Regions from separate parts of the Paenibacillus sp. B46(2026) genome, predicted to be linked through region 2. Evidence: a T-box and tRNA genes for the amino acid it is inferred to sense, from the RefSeq annotation. Region 2 holds a T-box; the other regions hold tRNA genes.

Region 1 (2,179 bases), 2.5 Mb from region 2:
AACGCTTCTCCAATGCCAGTTACGTTGCCATGTCCAAAGATGCCGATGATCCCTTTCACAAACTTGGTTTCCACACCGTCAACCGAGATATATTGCTGATCCAGGTATCGAAGCAGTGCCTGAGCCATCGTTAATCGAATTGTTGTCATGAATTGATCGCCTTCCTTTCCTTTACGGGTTAAGCGCTTAATCTGCGTTAAGTTTAAGCGCCTTACCCCTAAAGGTTAAGCGCTTAATTGATATGGTATTACAGGCTGCTGATTTACGCAAGCTATTTTTGTAAGCGTTTTTATAAATTGCGATAAAACAGCGGTAATTCATTGTTGTAAGAGCTATTAGTCCTGCATCATTTCAAAAGCTTCCACAATTACTAAGAGAGAAGAGAGGGGACTATCGTAAGGACCGATGATCCATGCTCGTACATACTAGTGAGCCATATAATCCGTGATTTTTGTATACTACAATCGCCAACATACCTATAAATGCAAAAAAAGAAAGAGACGGTGAATACCATCTCTTTCTTTTACGATATATAAGCGGGTGATGGGAATCGAACCCACGCTATTAGCTTGGAAGGCTAAAGTTCTACCATTGAACTACACCCGCATAACAACAATCGGGATGACACGATTTGAACATGCGACCCCCTGGTCCCAAACCAGGTGCTCTACCAAGCTGAGCTACATCCCGTTATCTATACCGGCGAGAGGACTCGAACCTCCACGGTTTCCCACTCGATTTTGAGTCGAGCGCGTCTGCCATTCCGCCACGCCGGCAAAATATGAAGTTATAATGGCGCGCCCTGAGAGATTCGAACTCCCGGCCTTTTGATTCGTAGTCAAACGCTCTATCCAGCTGAGCTAAGGGCGCAAAATATTGGAGCGGAAGACGGGAATCGAACCCGCGACCCTCGCCTTGGCAAGGCGATGCTCTACCGCTGAGCCACTTCCGCATATAAGGGATGCGCGTGGAGGGACTTGAACCCCCACGTCAAAGACGCTAGATCCTAAGTCTAGTGCGTCTGCCAATTCCGCCACACGCGCATATGATGGTGAGTCATGAAGGGCTCGAACCTTCGACACCCTGATTAAAAGTCAGGTGCTCTACCAACTGAGCTAATGACTCATAGAAAACTGGTGGAGGATGATGGATTCGAACCACCGAACCCGTACGGGAGCAGATTTACAGTCTGATGCGTTTGGCCACTTCGCTAATCCTCCAGGATTACATGGTGCCGGCGAGAGGACTTGAACCCCCAACCTACTGATTACAAGTCAGTTGCTCTACCAGTTGAGCTACACCGGCGTATAACATGGTGTTATAATGGTGGCTCGGGACGGAATCGAACCGCCGACACGAGGATTTTCAGTCCTCTGCTCTACCGACTGAGCTACCGAGCCTTACTACATTAAAAAATGGCGGAACCGACGGGATACTCTCACTTCGTTCGAGACTGCGAAGCTTATACTCTCGAAGTAAATGCTCCGACGAACCCAAAAACGGATTCTCATCCCTGAAGCATATACATGATGGCGGAACCGACGGGATTCGAACCCGCGATCTCCTGCGTGACAGGCAGGCATGTTAGGCCAACTACACCACGGTTCCATAGTACTTTCTCAAGGAAAGTTAATTGCGGGGGCAGGATTTGAACCTGCGGCCTTCGGGTTATGAGCCCGACGAGCTACCGGGCTGCTCCACCCCGCGTCGTTATAAAATAAGTTATATGGTGGAGGCTGAGGGGATCGAACCCCCGACCCTCTGCTTGTAAGGCAGATGCTCTCCCAGCTGAGCTAAGCCTCCATCTATATGACCCGTAGGGGATACTCTCACTTCGTTCGAGACTGCGAAGCAGTTGCTAACGAAGTACATCCTCCGACGAACCTTTGGGATTCTCATCCCTTTTTGAAGCTAATAAATATAGCTATGACCCGTAGGGGATTCGAACCCCTGTTACCTCCGTGAAAGGGAGGTGTCTTAACCCCTTGACCAACGGGCCTTACTGGCTCCCCGAACAGGGCTCGAACCTGTGACAACTCGATTAACAGTCGAGTGCTCTACCAACTGAGCTATCAGGGAATGGTGGAGCCAAGCGGGATCGAACCGCTGACCTCCTGCTTGCAAGGCAGGCGCTCTCCCAGCTGAGCTATGGCCCCATACACTGGTGTATTTCTTGTTT
Region 2 (2,179 bases):
GGTTGTAATTGCTTCTACCAATTCATGTTCCGGAGCAAGTACTGCAAAGCTCGCACCGAACAATGTGTCCGCACGGGTAGTGAACACCTTAATGACTTCCTCGCGACCTTCAATGGCAAATACAACTTCTGCACCTGTCGATTTACCGATCCAGTTACGCTGCATATCTTTGATGCTTTCAGACCAATCCAGCTCTTCCAGGTCTTCCAACAGACGCTCTGCATACTCGGTAATTCTCAGGACCCACTGACGCATCGGTTTACGTACAACCGGATGTCCTCCACGTTCACTCTTACCATCAATAACCTCTTCATTAGCCAGTACCGTTCCAAGTGCTTCGCACCAGTTAACTGCAACTTCATCCACATAAGCGAGGCCCTTATTGTACAACTGGATAAAGATCCATTGTGTCCATTTATAGTACTCAGGGTCCGTTGTGCTGATCTCGCGATCCCAGTCATAGGAGAAACCAAGCGATTTGATCTGGCGACGGAAATTGTCAATATTGCGGAATGTAATATGCCGTGGATGTTCACCTGTATCCAGTGCATGCTGCTCAGCAGGCAGACCGAAAGCATCCCAACCCATTGGGTGCAATACATTGTAACCGCGCATACGTTTGTAACGGGAAACGATATCCGTTGCCGTATATCCTTCCGGGTGGCCTACGTGCAGACCTGAACCGGATGGATAAGGGAACATATCCAGTGCATAAAATTTAGGTTTAGCAGGGTCCTCACCCGTTTTAAACGTTTTATTTGCATCCCAGTATTGCTGCCAACTTTTTTCCATGACTTGTGGCTGATAGCCGTGTTTCGGCTGGTTATTCTCACTCATCTATTGTTCCTCCTTCAGGTTATTCGACTTTAGCTTTAATTGCAACAAAAAAACCTCAGCATCCCGTAGCGTTTGCAGCGCTAGGGACGAGAGGTTGAATTCCCGTGGTACCACCCTAGTTAGCGGACGAACGTGCTTCGTCATCCACTCCCTTTGGACCTGTAACGGCGGTTAACCGATGCGGATTTCCATTCCCGTAACCCAAACTTTATACAAGCTGGTTAACAGGATGGTGTAATCACCGCATTTCTCCAAGGCGAGTTCGCAAATTACTGTCAACCGGCTTGCACCAACCGCCGGCTCTCTGTTATGTACAGGAATTACTACTGATCCTTATCATCGAAATATGTATACAATATCGGGAACATTATATAAAAAAGCAAGCCCAAAGTCAATATTACACGTTATAATCGCCATCTTGAAGTCTATGGTTCGTACCGTTCATAACGCTGGTTGCTGTTCAGGATAAACGAAAACGCTCAATGCCTTCCTCCAGATTATGAATGGTCCAATTCACATGTTCCTGATTATCATATTGGCGATAAGCGCACTCAATGCGCAGCACCAGATCAAAGTACAAGTCATAGAGACTTCTTCTTTTCAGCTCACTTTCAGTCGTAATCGCATGCCCATATCCTTTCACGAATCCGGGAGTATAGTTAAAATGACTAAAGTAATGCTCCATCAAAGGGTCTGCCCACAGAGTACGTTCAAAATCAATAATTGCTGTGATGCGACCTGCGTCTACTAGAACATTGCCATCCCACAGATCCCAACTGACAAGTACAGGTTCTTTAACATCGTCCAGTACATTCGATTTTTCTTCAATCAAGCGTCTTAATTCAGGGTAATCGATCGAAAATGTAATTCCGGCTTCTTCCCCGTCGGTAAGAATATCATCCATCAGATGGATAAATGCTTCTTTCCAAGTGGAATAACGCTGTTTTCGCCCCGAAAAATATCCGAACTTCTCGCCTTTGATCTCATTAATCCGACGATTGTAACGACCCAGCTGTTGTTCAATAACTTCCTGTTCTTCCGCCGCGTATTGATCCTTGACCTGATTGTAGGGTGTTCCAGACATATACTCCATGATAAAATAACGCGCTGGAGCAATGTTTAACGAATCATCATAAGCCAGCACTTGGGGTACGGGAACATCCTGTAGTTCCGTAACGAGGCGTAATGCCTCAACCTCGGCAATCATGAGGTCCTGCTCACAGCGCATCAGATTTGTCGAAGCCGACGGAGCAATTTTGAGTACCACCCGCTGTGCATCACTTAGGGTAATGAGATATGCATGATTGGCCCAGCCATCCACCATCTCCTTATAGTCCTGTAT
Region 3 (2,179 bases), 510 kb from region 2:
TGAATTTTTTACATGTTATTTCGAATTTTCATGTATTTTAGTTCAAACGACAAAAAGGACATCTCTTCGATGTCCTTCATCATATTTCACGTATTTTGGAGTCTATCGCTTAGTTTCGCAAACCATGAGTGCTATTGCCCACCGTTTTTTCAGTGACTCAACATCTTAACACTGTAGGTGAGGACGACTGGATTACCCGCCATTGCGGATTAAATGATGATCTTCATCCACTGCATAGTCACTGAACGTAGAGATCACGCTGTCATATTCATCTTTATCCTGAATCCGAATGCCCTGCTGCAATTGCTTCAGCACTCCTTCAGGCAAAGAACTCTCCAACGTCCCAACATCCAACTGAAAAAACGTACGAATGACCTTCTCTTCTGCAGGCTTACCCTCGTACAAATTAAGATTCCCAACAGCATCTATGCTGATATACGCCTGCTGTTTACAGAGCGGTGAAAGGTCATCTACACGTTGCTTCAGATGCAACTCATCTGATGTTCCAACGGTAGCAGCCCATTCCGGATGCTGAGCCAGCAACATCTTCAACTGTGGTCTAGCCATCTTGCCTAACTGCTCTGTTTCCACTCCACAGATGTACTGCGTTTCCAAAACCACACTCGTTAAATGATTCGGATCAGAATCAAGTTGCTCCATGAGTACTTGGATTTCCTGTTCAGATCTTGTTTCTAGCGTAACAGGTCCCATCACACTGGTTGCTTCACTAAAATTAGTCGTTAGCAAACGCTCAATCGCAGATGAGATAGACAACCCGCTGTAAGCCAATATGGTAACTGCAAGTAAAGCCGCCGTCATCCATAGGGTTCGTTTCCATCGGCGCCAGCGTCTCTTGAATTGTTTTCTGAAGTTAAACGTGTTCACATGAACCCCTTCTATCACTTTTTAAACCTATTGTGACCTAAAGAATGAGGCTTTATGCAAAACTAACCTGTCGTCTGAAGGGGAACCCTGCATGTCTTATGTTAAAGGCTTGTCATGATAGTAAATAACTTGCAATATCGCGATTTATACAAGTGAATATAAAAAAAGTACTATCTATTGTTAGATAGTACTTTTCGAGATCGGGATGACACGATTTGAACATGCGACCCCCTGGTCCCAAACCAGGTGCTCTACCAAGCTGAGCTACATCCCGTTATAATATACCGGCGAGAGGACTCGAACCTCCACGGTTTCCCACTCGATTTTGAGTCGAGCGCGTCTGCCATTCCGCCACGCCGGCAAATTTGAAGTTATAATGGCGCGCCCTGAGAGATTCGAACTCCCGGCCTTTTGATTCGTAGTCAAACGCTCTATCCAGCTGAGCTAAGGGCGCAAATATTGGAGCGGAAGACGGGAATCGAACCCGCGACCCTCGCCTTGGCAAGGCGATGCTCTACCGCTGAGCCACTTCCGCATACGGTATTAATAAATATAAAAATGGCGGAACCGACGGGATTCGAACCCGCGATCTCCTGCGTGACAGGCAGGCATGTTAGGCCAACTACACCACGGTTCCAGATCACTTTCTCAAAGGAAAGTATAATTGCGGGGGCAGGATTTGAACCTGCGGCCTTCGGGTTATGAGCCCGACGAGCTACCGGGCTGCTCCACCCCGCGTCGTTATAAAATAAGTTATATGGTGGAGGCTGAGGGGATCGAACCCCCGACCCTCTGCTTGTAAGGCAGATGCTCTCCCAGCTGAGCTAAGCCTCCATATTATGACCCGTAGGGGATACTCTCACTTCGTTCGAGACTGCGAAGCAGTTGCTAACGAAGTACATCCTCCGACGAACCTTTGAGATTCTCATCCCTATTTGAAGCTAATAAATATAGCTATGACCCGTAGGGGATTCGAACCCCTGTTACCTCCGTGAAAGGGAGGTGTCTTAACCCCTTGACCAACGGGCCTTAATGGCTCCCCGAACAGGGCTCGAACCTGTGACAACTCGATTAACAGTCGAGTGCTCTACCAACTGAGCTATCAGGGAATAATATGCATTTGCGGTGCAAATGCAACTCATCGTACAACGTCCACATGCAGAGCCTGTTTTCTATGTATGATGAAAGAGTTCGCTTGGCGGCGTCCTACTCTCCCAGGACCCTGCGGTCCAAGTACCATCGGCGCTAGAGGGCTTAACGGTCGTGTTCGGGATGGGTACGTGTGGAACCCCTC
Region 4 (2,179 bases), 920 kb from region 2:
CCTTGCTCCACGTGAGAAGGTCACCATACTATCCTTATATGTATCCCGGATATACTTCTCAGCCAGTCTGAGGGAATCTTCATCTGTTGGTAACTCATACGTATTAAGCCATTCTGGCAGCTTCTCAATAATCTCTTCCACCGGCACTTCAAATGAGTTAACTTCTCTTGTAATGATCATCGTGTATGAATAACCCTTCAAATATAGTAATTGTTGGATATATCCCATATCACCAGCCTTATATGAAGAACTGATCCCAAGTACATCCTTAAGTTCATCCATTAGTGTGTGTTCCTTCTGTCCCGCTATAGTGCTTATATACACATACTTACGAGCACAGTTGATCGCCATCTCAATTGTTTCCCAATCCGACATGGCCGGGCACATGGAAGCAAATGCAAAATCATATTTCTTCTCCCAGCCTTTATCCTGAATGGAGATTTCCTCAAATCGCTCTTTCACGATTTCGATATTAGATTCCAGCTCTGAAGGTATCGTTTCTTTCATGAGTGAGACAAGCAGGTCAGAAGGCTCAACAGCGGTTACCCTTGCTCCCTTTTCAGCAAAAGGAATGGTAAATATGCCTGAGGCCGCTCCAATGTCCAAAATGGACAAGCCCGCGAACTCTACTCCCTGGTTTTCAATCCAGCCCATAATGCGCTCAGACCGCTGTTTTCCTTCTTCAGTAAACGATTGTGCATGATAATCTCTGGCCCACCGCTCAAACGCTTCTTCTGTATTAAATGGTGCACTTTTCTTCTTATATTTTGAACTTCTCGGACGATTCATCCATGCCTCTTCCCATACAGAGAGATTGAATAACAGGTCTGTATCCGGTATATTTTTTTCAGTAGTCACTTTACTTCACTCCTTTATATTAAAGACTTCACTTATCTACAATATACCGGATATAATCATACGTCAATCTTTATTAAAGTCCAACTTTTCTTACTATGCAAAAATCATTTCTTATAAAATAAAAATAGCCCCACAGATTGCATAAGCAATTCGTAGGGCTATTCAATATACCGGCGAGAGGACTCGAACCTCCACGGTTTCCCACTCGATTTTGAGTCGAGCGCGTCTGCCATTCCGCCACGCCGGCATATACTGGAGGCGCCACCCAGATTCGAACTGGGGATAAAGCTTTTGCAGAGCTGTGCCTTACCACTTGGCTATGGCGCCATATCTTGGAGCGGACGACGGGAATCGAACCCGCGACCCTCGCCTTGGCAAGGCGATGCTCTACCGCTGAGCCACGTCCGCATAATGGCTGGGGATATAGGATTTGAACCTATGCATGACGGAGTCAAAGTCCGTTGCCTTACCGCTTGGCTAATCCCCAATAAAAAATGAAAAAACAAAGGGGCGATCGAGGGGAATTGAACCCCCGAATGCCGGATCCACAAACCGGTGCGTTAACCACTTCGCCACGATCGCCACAAAAAGTTAATTTTCTAAAATTTAATTGGCAGGGGCAGCAGGAATTGAACCCACACCAACGGTTTTGGAGACCGTTGTTCTACCTTTAAACTATGCCCCTAAAAACTGGTGGAGGATGATGGATTCGAACCACCGAACCCGTACGGGAGCAGATTTACAGTCTGATGCGTTTGGCCACTTCGCTAATCCTCCAGGATTACATGGTGCCGGCGAGAGGACTTGAACCCCCAACCTACTGATTACAAGTCAGTTGCTCTACCAGTTGAGCTACACCGGCATATTAAATTGTTTTAAAAATGGTGGCTCGGGACGGAATCGAACCGCCGACACGAGGATTTTCAGTCCTCTGCTCTACCGACTGAGCTACCGAGTCATAATAAAGTCTAATCTCATTTCCTTACACTTTATATAGGGCATCAGTGCCATACAGCAGATGTAGCGAACATTTTGCCTCATGTAAAGATTAAATGGCGGAACCGACGGGATTCGAACCCGCGATCTCCTGCGTGACAGGCAGGCATGTTAGGCCAACTACACCACGGTTCCAGATCACTTTCTCAAGGAAAGTCTAATTGCGGGGGCAGGATTTGAACCTGCGGCCTTCGGGTTATGAGCCCGACGAGCTACCGGGCTGCTCCACCCCGCGTCGTTATAAAAGTTATATGGTGGAGGCTGAGGGGATCGAACCCCCGACCCTCTGCTTGTAAGGCAGATGCTCTCCCAGCTGAGCTAAGCC

Evidence for each region. A T-box is a leader RNA that pairs with one kind of tRNA and senses whether it is charged. The one in region 2 lies ahead of leuS (leucine--tRNA ligase), so its partner is inferred to be a tRNA-Leu.
Region 1: it encodes a tRNA-Leu, which carries the amino acid that the T-box ahead of leuS (leucine--tRNA ligase) is inferred to sense. The anticodon was not compared.
Region 3: it encodes a tRNA-Leu, which carries the amino acid that the T-box ahead of leuS (leucine--tRNA ligase) is inferred to sense. The anticodon was not compared.
Region 4: it encodes a tRNA-Leu, which carries the amino acid that the T-box ahead of leuS (leucine--tRNA ligase) is inferred to sense. The anticodon was not compared.

Annotation. Positions count from the first base shown of each region.
Region 1 covers NZ_CM165907.1:315,637-317,815, reverse strand. Annotated here, with positions in the region: gene iolD (3D-(3,5/4)-trihydroxycyclohexane-1,2-dione acylhydrolase (decyclizing)) at 1-149, opposite strand, end outside; tRNA gene AC1S8V_RS01490 (tRNA-Gly) at 536-606, opposite strand; tRNA gene AC1S8V_RS01485 (tRNA-Pro) at 617-690, opposite strand; tRNA gene AC1S8V_RS01480 (tRNA-Leu) at 698-776, opposite strand; tRNA gene AC1S8V_RS01475 (tRNA-Arg) at 794-870, opposite strand; tRNA gene AC1S8V_RS01470 (tRNA-Gly) at 878-952, opposite strand; tRNA gene AC1S8V_RS01465 (tRNA-Leu) at 963-1,043, opposite strand; tRNA gene AC1S8V_RS01460 (tRNA-Lys) at 1,050-1,125, opposite strand; tRNA gene AC1S8V_RS01455 (tRNA-Tyr) at 1,135-1,220, opposite strand; tRNA gene AC1S8V_RS01450 (tRNA-Thr) at 1,230-1,305, opposite strand; tRNA gene AC1S8V_RS01445 (tRNA-Phe) at 1,325-1,400, opposite strand; tRNA gene AC1S8V_RS01440 (tRNA-Asp) at 1,531-1,608, opposite strand; tRNA gene AC1S8V_RS01435 (tRNA-Met) at 1,634-1,707, opposite strand; tRNA gene AC1S8V_RS01430 (tRNA-Val) at 1,728-1,803, opposite strand; tRNA gene AC1S8V_RS01425 (tRNA-Glu) at 1,928-1,999, opposite strand; tRNA gene AC1S8V_RS01420 (tRNA-Asn) at 2,004-2,079, opposite strand; tRNA gene AC1S8V_RS01415 (tRNA-Ala) at 2,081-2,156, opposite strand.
Region 2 covers NZ_CM165907.1:4,736,316-4,738,494, forward strand. Annotated here, with positions in the region: gene leuS (leucine--tRNA ligase) at 1-837, opposite strand, end outside; T-box leader at 917-1,186, opposite strand; gene AC1S8V_RS21255 (phosphotransferase family protein) at 1,298-2,179, opposite strand, start outside.
Region 3 covers NZ_CM165907.1:5,248,512-5,250,690, forward strand. Annotated here, with positions in the region: gene AC1S8V_RS23280 (BofC C-terminal domain-containing protein) at 193-885, opposite strand; tRNA gene AC1S8V_RS23285 (tRNA-Pro) at 1,086-1,159, opposite strand; tRNA gene AC1S8V_RS23290 (tRNA-Leu) at 1,168-1,246, opposite strand; tRNA gene AC1S8V_RS23295 (tRNA-Arg) at 1,263-1,339, opposite strand; tRNA gene AC1S8V_RS23300 (tRNA-Gly) at 1,346-1,420, opposite strand; tRNA gene AC1S8V_RS23305 (tRNA-Asp) at 1,445-1,522, opposite strand; tRNA gene AC1S8V_RS23310 (tRNA-Met) at 1,550-1,623, opposite strand; tRNA gene AC1S8V_RS23315 (tRNA-Val) at 1,644-1,719, opposite strand; tRNA gene AC1S8V_RS23320 (tRNA-Glu) at 1,843-1,914, opposite strand; tRNA gene AC1S8V_RS23325 (tRNA-Asn) at 1,919-1,994, opposite strand; rRNA gene rrf (5S ribosomal RNA) at 2,079-2,179, opposite strand, start outside.
Region 4 covers NZ_CM165907.1:5,661,107-5,663,285, forward strand. Annotated here, with positions in the region: gene AC1S8V_RS25105 (class I SAM-dependent methyltransferase) at 1-858, opposite strand, end outside; tRNA gene AC1S8V_RS25110 (tRNA-Leu) at 1,027-1,105, opposite strand; tRNA gene AC1S8V_RS25115 (tRNA-Cys) at 1,112-1,185, opposite strand; tRNA gene AC1S8V_RS25120 (tRNA-Gly) at 1,192-1,266, opposite strand; tRNA gene AC1S8V_RS25125 (tRNA-Gln) at 1,271-1,345, opposite strand; tRNA gene AC1S8V_RS25130 (tRNA-His) at 1,368-1,440, opposite strand; tRNA gene AC1S8V_RS25135 (tRNA-Trp) at 1,470-1,543, opposite strand; tRNA gene AC1S8V_RS25140 (tRNA-Tyr) at 1,550-1,635, opposite strand; tRNA gene AC1S8V_RS25145 (tRNA-Thr) at 1,645-1,720, opposite strand; tRNA gene AC1S8V_RS25150 (tRNA-Phe) at 1,741-1,816, opposite strand; tRNA gene AC1S8V_RS25155 (tRNA-Asp) at 1,912-1,989, opposite strand; tRNA gene AC1S8V_RS25160 (tRNA-Met) at 2,016-2,089, opposite strand; tRNA gene AC1S8V_RS25165 (tRNA-Val) at 2,107-2,179, opposite strand, start outside.